Regions from separate parts of the Streptomyces sp. NPDC002935 genome, predicted to be linked through region 2. Evidence: riboswitches for the same ligand, from Rfam matches in the RefSeq annotation. Region 2 holds a riboswitch; the other holds the start of a gene.
The links. Region 2 has a riboswitch for thiamine pyrophosphate ahead of thiC (phosphomethylpyrimidine synthase ThiC). Riboswitches for the same ligand answer to the same signal wherever they lie in the genome.
Positions count from the first base shown of each region.

Region 1: another riboswitch for thiamine pyrophosphate. It lies ahead of thiO (glycine oxidase ThiO); the one in region 2 lies ahead of thiC (phosphomethylpyrimidine synthase ThiC).

Region 1 is NZ_JBEXNW010000043.1:12,333-16,537, reverse strand. Features, by position in the region: gene ABZX90_RS37950 (thiazole synthase) at 234-1,028, opposite strand; gene thiS (sulfur carrier protein ThiS) at 1,032-1,232, opposite strand; gene thiO (glycine oxidase ThiO) at 1,229-2,395, opposite strand; TPP riboswitch at 2,393-2,506, opposite strand; gene ABZX90_RS37935 (hypothetical protein) at 2,559-2,936, shown strand; gene ABZX90_RS37930 (FAD-dependent oxidoreductase) at 2,969-4,205, shown strand, end outside.
Region 2 is NZ_JBEXNW010000028.1:18,423-22,627, reverse strand. Features, by position in the region: gene thiC (phosphomethylpyrimidine synthase ThiC) at 1-1,594, opposite strand, end outside; TPP riboswitch at 1,587-1,743, opposite strand; gene ABZX90_RS30850 (YibE/F family protein) at 1,815-3,308, shown strand; gene ABZX90_RS30845 (SsgA family sporulation/cell division regulator) at 3,391-3,828, opposite strand; gene ABZX90_RS30840 (helix-turn-helix domain-containing protein) at 3,928-4,205, opposite strand, start outside.

The DNA.
Region 1 (4,205 bases), on a different contig from region 2:
TGTCCGTCGCCGCAAGGCCACAACGCGACAACCTGCGCCGCCGTCGGCGCCGCCCCGCCCAGCCGCGGCAACCCTCACCGCTAAGCCCGTCCTACGGCATGAGGCGCACGTCATACGGGTCGCACCCGGAGACGCCCGGACACTCGCACCCGCGGCACCCGCCGACGGCGAGCACCGCCGGGGAGACCCGCCGGGCCCGTCCGGCCGGAAACCGACGGCCCGCGCCCAGGTGATCAGAACGCCGGGCGCTCCGGGTCCAGCACCGCCATGCCCTCCACGGGAGAGGACGCTGTGGCGAAGTGCCGCCGGGGGATGCGCCCCGCCCGCCGCGCCAGGCGCCCCGCCTCCACCGCGTGCCGCATGGCCTCCGCCATCAGCACCGGCTCCTGCGCCCGCGTCACCGCCGAGGCCAGCATCACGCCCGCGCACCCCAGCTCCATGGCGAGCGCGGCGTCCGAGGCCGTGCCCGCCCCCGCGTCCAGGATCACCGGCACGCGCGCGTTCTCGACGATCAGCTGGAAGTTGTGCGGGTTCCGGATTCCGAGCCCGGACCCGATGGGCGAGCCGAGCGGCATGATCGCCGCGCAGCCGACGTCCTCCAGCTTCCGCGCCAGCACCGGGTCGTCGTTCGTGTACGGCAGCACGGTGAAGCCGTCGTCGACCAGCGTCTCCGCCGCGTCGAGCAGCTCGATCGGATCGGGCAGCAGGGTGCGCTCGTCGGCGATGACCTCCAGCTTGACCAGGTCGGTGCCCAGCGCCTCGCGCGCGAGACGGGCGGTCAGCACGGCCTCACCGGCGGTGTAGCAGCCGGCCGTGTTCGGCAGGACGCGGATGCCGAGCCGGCCGAGCACCGACAGGACCGAGCCGTGCACGGACGCGTCCACGCGCCGCATCGCGACCGTCGTCAGCTCCGTTCCGGAGGCCGCCAGGGAGCGCTCCAGAACGTCGAGGCTGGGCGCGCCGCCCGTCCCCATGATCAGCCGGGACCCGTAGGACGTACCGCCGAGGACGAAGGGATCGTCGGCCATGGGTCAGCCTCCTTGGACGGCGGTGAGGACTTCGACGCGGTCGCCCTCGGCGAGGGACGTGGACGGCCACTGCGCGCGCGGGACGACTGTTTCGTTCAGGGCGGCGGCCACCCCGGCCGGTGCGGGGGTGAGGGTCGCGACGAGCGCGTCGAGAGCGGTTCCCGCGGCGATCCGCTGCCGCTCCCCGTTGACGACGATGTTCATGCGGGCTGCTCCGTGAGGGCGGTGGCGCCGAAGCGCAGAGGGGTGAACGGGCGGGCTTCGGCGGGGAGTTCGCCGGTGGTCAGGACGTGGGCCATCGCGTCGCCGGTGACGGGCGTCAGCAGCACGCCGTTGCGGAAGTGCCCGGTGGCCAGCAGCAGTCCGTCCAGCGCGGTCGGGCCGAGCAGCGGCGCGTTGTCCGGCGAGCCGGGGCGCAGCCCCGCGCGGGTCTCGGTGAGCGGCAGCTCGGTGATCCCGGGAACCAGCTCGTGGGCGTCGCGCAGCAACTCGTAGACGCCGCCCGCCGTCACGGTGGTGTCCCAGCCCAGCTCCTCGCTGGTCGCGCCCACCACCAGCTCGCCGTTCTCGCGCGGTACCAGGTAGACGTGGCTGCCGCGCACCATGGCCCGGACGGTGCGGTGCAGGAAGGGCGCGTACCGCTGCGGCACGGTCAGCCGCAGCACCTGCCCCTTCACCGGGCGCACGGGCGGCAGGACGTCGTCGGGGACGCCCGCCAGACGCCCGCTGAGGCTGCCCCCGGCGAGCACCACCCGGCCGGCGGTGAGCTCGGTGCCGTCCGTGGTCAGGACTCCCGCGGCCCGGTCGCCCACGACGGTCAGGCGCTGCGCCCAGGTCCGGTGCACGACCACTCCGGCCCGCTCGCACGCCGTGACCAGGGCCCGTGCGAGGCGCCGCGGGTCGATCTGGTGGTCGCCGTCGACCCGCAGACCACCGCGTACGCCGGGCGCGAGCATAGGCTCCAGACGGCGGCACTCACGGCCGCTCAGCCACTCCGACTCCAGCCCCGACCGGCTCTGCAGAGCGTGCAGTTCCCGCAGGTGGGCGCGGTCGTCGGCGTCCAGCGCGACGGCCAGCGTGCCGCACCGGCGGTAGCCGAGGTCCTGGCCGGTCGCCTCGGTGAGCTCGGCGACGAAGTCCGGATAGCGGCGCGCGGAGGCGAGGTTGAGGCCCAGCAGGGTCTCCTCGCCGAAGTGCAGTTCGGTGACGGCGGCGAGCATCCCGGCCGCGACCTGGGCGGCCCCGCCGCCCGGCTCGGGGTCCACGAGCGCGGTGGTGAACCCGCGTTGCGCGGCCCGCCAGGCTGTCACCAGACCGATGATGCCGCCCCCGATGACGAGGACGTCTGACGAACGTGCAGGCGACATAGGCGTCCAGCCCCTCCCTTCGCCGGCATGACCCGGATCAGGTTCGTACGGTCGGAGGCCGCCCCAGCCTCCCTCTCAGCCCGGTGCGTCCGGGCTCCCGCGAGTGCTTTACGTTGGCCACCCTAGCCCTCCCCCGCCCGTCTCAGTAAGGGAGCCTCCGCCCATGGCGCGATCGCTCGACGGCCTTGTCCTCGCCCCCGTCGCCGACCAGGCACCGGGCCAGGTGGGCACCCGCACGCGGTTCGCCTACCACGAGGAGGACGGCCTGGTCTGGGCCGACTACGCGGGCGGTGACATCGTCCGAGGACACCTGGTGGGCACCCGTGAGGGCGACCGCCTCGACTTCCGGTACGTGCAGCTCAAACACGACGGGACCACCGCGTCGGGCCACTGCGTGTCCCTCGTGGTGGAACTCCCCGACGGCCGCGTCCGACTGGAGGAGAATTGGGCGTGGGAGTCGCGGCAAGGCACGGGGACGAGCGTGGTGGAAGAGCCGCGCGTGACAGACCGTGTGGAACAGGTCACTGAGCACGCCCCCTGACTGACGAATTGTCAGGTGTCTAAGGTGATCAGGTGAGCGAGCAGACGCAGGCACAGTCTCAGTCGCAGGAGCCCACGGCACGGCGGGTCGTCGTGGTGGGCGCGGGCATGGCCGGAGTGCAGACCGCGGTCGCCCTGCGCGAGCAGGGCTTCAAGGGCACCGTCACGCTGATCGGCGCGGAACCGCATCAGCCGTACGACCGGCCGCCGCTGTCCAAGGCCGTCCTGCTGGGCAAGGCCGAGGGCTCCGCCTTCGACGTCGACTTCGAGGCCCTGGACATCGACCTGCGGCTGGGCCGCGAGGCACTCGGCGTACGCCCCGGGGACCACGAACTGGACACGGCCGCCGGGCCCGTCCCGTACGACGTCCTGGTCGTCGCCACCGGCGCGGAACCCATCCAGCTGCCCGGCGCGGAAGGCGTGCCGGGGGTGCACCTGCTGCGCACCCTGGACGACGCCGACCGGCTGCGTCCCGTCCTCGCCCGGCAACACGACATCGTGGTCGTCGGCGCGGGCTGGATCGGCGCCGAGTTCGCCACGGCGGCGCGCGAGGCGGGCTGCGCGGTGACGGTCGTCGAGGCCGCCGACCGGCCCCTCGCCGGCGCGCTGCCCGCCGAGGTGGCCGCGCCGATGGCCGCCTGGTACGCGGACAGCGGCGCCTCGCTGCGCACCAACGCGCGCGTGGAGCGCATCGAGCCCGGCGCGGTGATCCTGGACGACGGCTCGCGGGTGCCCGCGGACGCCGTCGTGGTCGGGATCGGGGCGCGGCCCGCGACCGGCTGGATCGCCGGCTCCGGCATCGAGCTCGGCGCCCACCGCGAGATCGTCGCCGACAACCACCTGCGCACCTCCCTGCCGGACGTCTACGCGGTCGGCGACTGCGCCTCCTTCCCGTCGGGACGCTACGAGGACCGCCTCCTCGTCCATCACTGGGACAACGCCCTCCAGGGCCCGCGCACGGTCGCCCTGAACATCGTCGGAGAGGCGCCCGCCGCCTACGACCCCGTGCCGTACTTCTGGTCCGAGCAGTTCGGCCGCTTCGTGCAGTACGTCGGCCACCACGCGCCCGCCGACACCCTGGTGTGGCGCGGGGACTCCTCCAGCGCCGCCTGGTCGGTGTGCTGGCTCCGCGAGACACGGCTGGTCGCCCTCCTGGCGGTGGGCCGCCCGAGGGATCTCGCCCAGGGCCGTCGGCTCATCGAGGCGGGCGCACGCATGGATCCGGAACTGCTCGCGGACCCGTCGAGGCCCCTGAAGGGCGCCACGGCCT
Region 2 (4,205 bases):
CCCGTGCCGTGTCCGGGTCGAGAGCCAGGTTGAACTGGTCCTCCCACCGGAACTCGAAGCGGGCGTCGGAGAGCGCGTCGTCCCAGTCCTGTGCTCCTGGGTGCCCCTTGGCGAGGTCGGCTGCATGGGCGGCGATCTTGTAGGTGATGACGCCGGTCTTGACGTCGTCACGATTGGGCAGGCCCAAGTGCTCCTTGGGCGTGACATAGCAGAGCATGGCCGTGCCCCACCAGGCGATCATCGCGGCACCGATGCCGGAGGTGATGTGGTCGTACGCCGGCGCGACGTCCGTCGTCAGCGGGCCGAGCGTATAGAACGGAGCTTCATCACAGATCTCCTGCTGAAGGTCGATGTTCTCCTTGATCTTGTGCATCGGGACATGTCCCGGGCCTTCGATCATCGTCTGTACATGAAAACGCTTCGCGATCGCGTTGAGTTCCCCGAGAGTCCTCAACTCCGCGAACTGTGCGGCGTCGTTGGCGTCCGCGATGGAACCCGGCCGCAGGCCGTCGCCGAGTGAGTAGGTGACGTCGTACGCGGCGAGGATCTCGCAGAGCTCCTCGAAGTTCTCGTACAGGAACGACTCCTTGTGGTGCGCGAGGCACCAGGCCGCCATGATCGAGCCGCCGCGCGAGACGATGCCGGTCTTGCGGTTCGCGGTGAGCGGCACGTACGCCAGGCGCACGCCCGCGTGGACCGTCATGTAGTCCACGCCCTGCTCGGCCTGCTCGATGACCGTGTCCTTGTAGATCTCCCAGGTCAGCTCCTCGGCACGGCCGTCGACCTTCTCCAGCGCCTGGTAGAGCGGCACCGTGCCGATGGGGACGGGGGAGTTGCGGAGCACCCACTCGCGCGTGGTGTGGATGTTGCGGCCGGTCGACAGGTCCATGACCGTGTCGGCGCCCCAGCGGGTCGCCCAGGTCATCTTCTCGACCTCCTCCTCGATGGAGGAGCTGACCGCGGAGTTGCCGATGTTGGCGTTGACCTTCACCAGGAACCGCTTGCCGATGATCATCGGTTCGATCTCCGGGTGATTGACGTTCACGGGCAGCACCGCCCGGCCGGCGGCGATCTCCTCGCGTACGACCTCGGGGTCGACGCTCTCCCGGATCGCCACGAACTCCATCTCGGGCGTGATCTCGCCACGTCGCGCATAGGCGAGCTGGGTGACCGCCTGCCCGGCGCGCCCCCGGCGCGGCTGACGCGGCCGCCCGGGGAAGACCGCGTCGAGGTTGCGCAGTCCCCCACGCGGGGCCGTGTGCTTGATCCCGTCGTCCTCGGGACGGACGGGACGGCCCGCGTACTCCTCGGTGTCTCCGCGGGCGATGATCCAGTTCTCGCGCAGCGGCGCCAGCCCCCTGCGCACATCGGTGTCGATGGTCGGATCGGTGTACGGGCCGGAGGTGTCGTACAGCGTCACGGACTGCCCGTTGGTCAGGTGCACCTGCCGGACCGGCACCCGTAGATCGGGACGCGTACCCCCGACGTACCCCTTGTGCCAGCCGATGGACTTCCCGGCCTCGCCGTCCAGGGACGGAGAGGAAGCTCCGTCCGTCTGGCTGGAGGCAGGCGTGCTTACGTCCTTGTTGGTCATGAGACCTACTCCCTACGCCGGCATTACCCGGTAACAGGTTCAGCGGTCGACGCAGCGGCTTCCGTTCGTCGATGTTTCATGTGAAACATCGCGAAGACGGAGGTCAGCGCCCTCTCAGCCCGGTGCTCCGAGCTCCCGCGTGTGCAAAGGTGCCCCCACGCTAGCGTCATATTTGGCGCGGTGAACAGAGGGCCCTTGCCGTTCTTGCGATGATCGGTCGGTGACAACGACCCCGCAGTCCCCGTTCCCACCGTCCGAGCCGCCGCGCCGTACGGGCTCCGACGACGGCCAGGGACATGGCTCTGGCACCGGACACGGGCACGGTCATGGCCCGGACGGTGGCCATGACGGTGCCGACGGCGGGCACGGGCCGCGCCCGGCAGGCGGGCACGGCGAAGGTCTGGGAGGCGGGCACGGGCACTCGCACAGTCACGGCCCCGCCGCGCCGGTCTCCAAGCACCTGCGCAAGGTCATCGCCGCGGTACTGATCCCCTTCGCCGCCGCGGTCGTCGTGGGTCTCGTGGTGCTGTGGCCCGGCGGCGCCCCCTCCCACGAGCGCACCGGTGTCGGCTTCGACCGGCAGACCCAGCAGGCGACCGTCACCACGATCGACCAGGTGGACTGCAAGTCCGTGAACGCCTCGGGGGAGACCCCGACGGGCGACACCTCCACCGCCGAGGGCTCCTCCGCCCAGCAGCAGGCGACGGGTGAGTGCAAGAAGGCGACGATCCGGATCGACACCGGCAAGGACAAAGGCCGCACGTTCACCGAGATCGTTCAGCCGGACCAGTCACGGCAGTTGCACCAGGGCGAGAAGGTCGTCGTCGCGTACGAGCCCTCCGCCCCCAAGGACCTCCAGTACTCGGTCACGGACGCGAACCGGAAGCTGCCCCTGACGCTGCTCGCCGGGATCTTCGCCGTGGTCGTCGTGGTGGTCGGCCGGATGCGCGGCGTCATGGCACTGATCGCCCTGGCCATCAGCTTCATGATCCTGAACTTCTTCATCCTGCCCGCGATCCTTCAGGGTTCGAACCCGCTGGTCGTCGCCGTCGTAGGGTCCAGCGCGATCATGCTGATCGCGCTCTACATGTGTCATGGCCTGTCGGCCCGGACATCCGTGGCGGTGGTCGGCACCCTGCTCTCGCTGGTGCTGATCGGCATCCTCGGCTCCGTCTTCATCGACTGGGCCGTACTGACCGGCAACACCGACGACAGCACCGGCCTGATCCATGGGCTGTACCCGTCCATCGACATGAGCGGTCTGCTGCTGGCCGGAGTCATCATCGGTTCGCTCGGTGTTCTCGACGACGTGACGGTGACGCAGACGTCCGCGGTCTGGGAACTGCACGAGGCGAACCCCACGCTGGGCCGGCGTGGCCTGTACCGCGCGGGCATCCGCATCGGCCGCGACCACATCGCGTCGGTCGTCAACACGCTCGTCCTGGCGTACGCGGGTGCCGCGCTGCCGCTGCTGCTGCTCTTCTCGATCGCGCAGAGCAGCGTGGGCACCGTCGCCAACAGCGAACTGGTCGCCGAGGAGATCGTGCGCACCCTGGTGGGCTCGATCGGTCTGGTCGCCGCGGTACCGGTGACGACCGCGCTGGCCGCCCTGGTGGTCGCCGCGGACCGTGAAGGGCCCGCGACCGCCCCCGCGGCACCCGCAGGTGCCAGGACACCGGCACGGAGCGGGAAGGGCCGTCGCCGCAAACACTGAACCGTCCGCCGGAAGCGCCGAAACCATCCGGCACGCACGCCCCTTGAGAGGAAGCGTTACTCCGCTCGGGGGTTCCAGGGCTTCAGCCCGCGCTCTGCTCCTCGGCGAGGATGCGGTCGAGCGCTTCGTCGAGAGACGTGTCGAAACCGGCGAGGGAGCGCTCCTGCCCGAGCGGCACCAGCTTGTCGGTACGGTCGAGGAACGCGACGAGCGGCGCGGCCCCGGACCGGAACAGTGCGTGATCGCACCCGACCTGAAGCCGGATCAGCACCTCGCCGAACGCCTCGGGGTCGGCCGGAGCGATGTGGACATCACCGTCACCGCACGGCCTGCCCACCCCGTCGATCAGCAGCTCCCGCCCGAACGCCCAGGTCACAGGCGCGTCACCGGGCAGGTGGAAGGTCAACCGCACGGCATACGGATCACAGGTCTCGTATCGCAGCTCCACCGGAATGCGGAAAGACAGCTCCTCGGACACGAGGAAGCTCATCATGACCTCTGCCTGCACCGACTCGCGCATCGCCTACCCCGTCGTTTGCCATCGACTGGCCAGGAATCGTTCCCCTGACACTGCGGAAATATTGCTCACCGTGCACACAGGATCACAAGGAGTGAGTTTTCAGATACTGATAGAGATGGCGAGTGTCCCTAGAAGCCTGCCGATTTCGCTCTGCAACTTCCGTGCCGCGGGCAGCAGTCGGTCGACCTGGTGGAAAGGGAGAGAAATGGCCATGGCCGCGGCGGTACTGCCCGCGGTGATCGGGATCGCGGCGCAGACCGTGCCCAGCGCGTACTCCTGGCGCTCGACCACCGGTTCCATCCGCCCCGTCCTTTCCAGGCGCCTCAGCAGACGGTCCTTGTCACGCACCGTGTAAGGGGTGATCGACTGCACCGGGT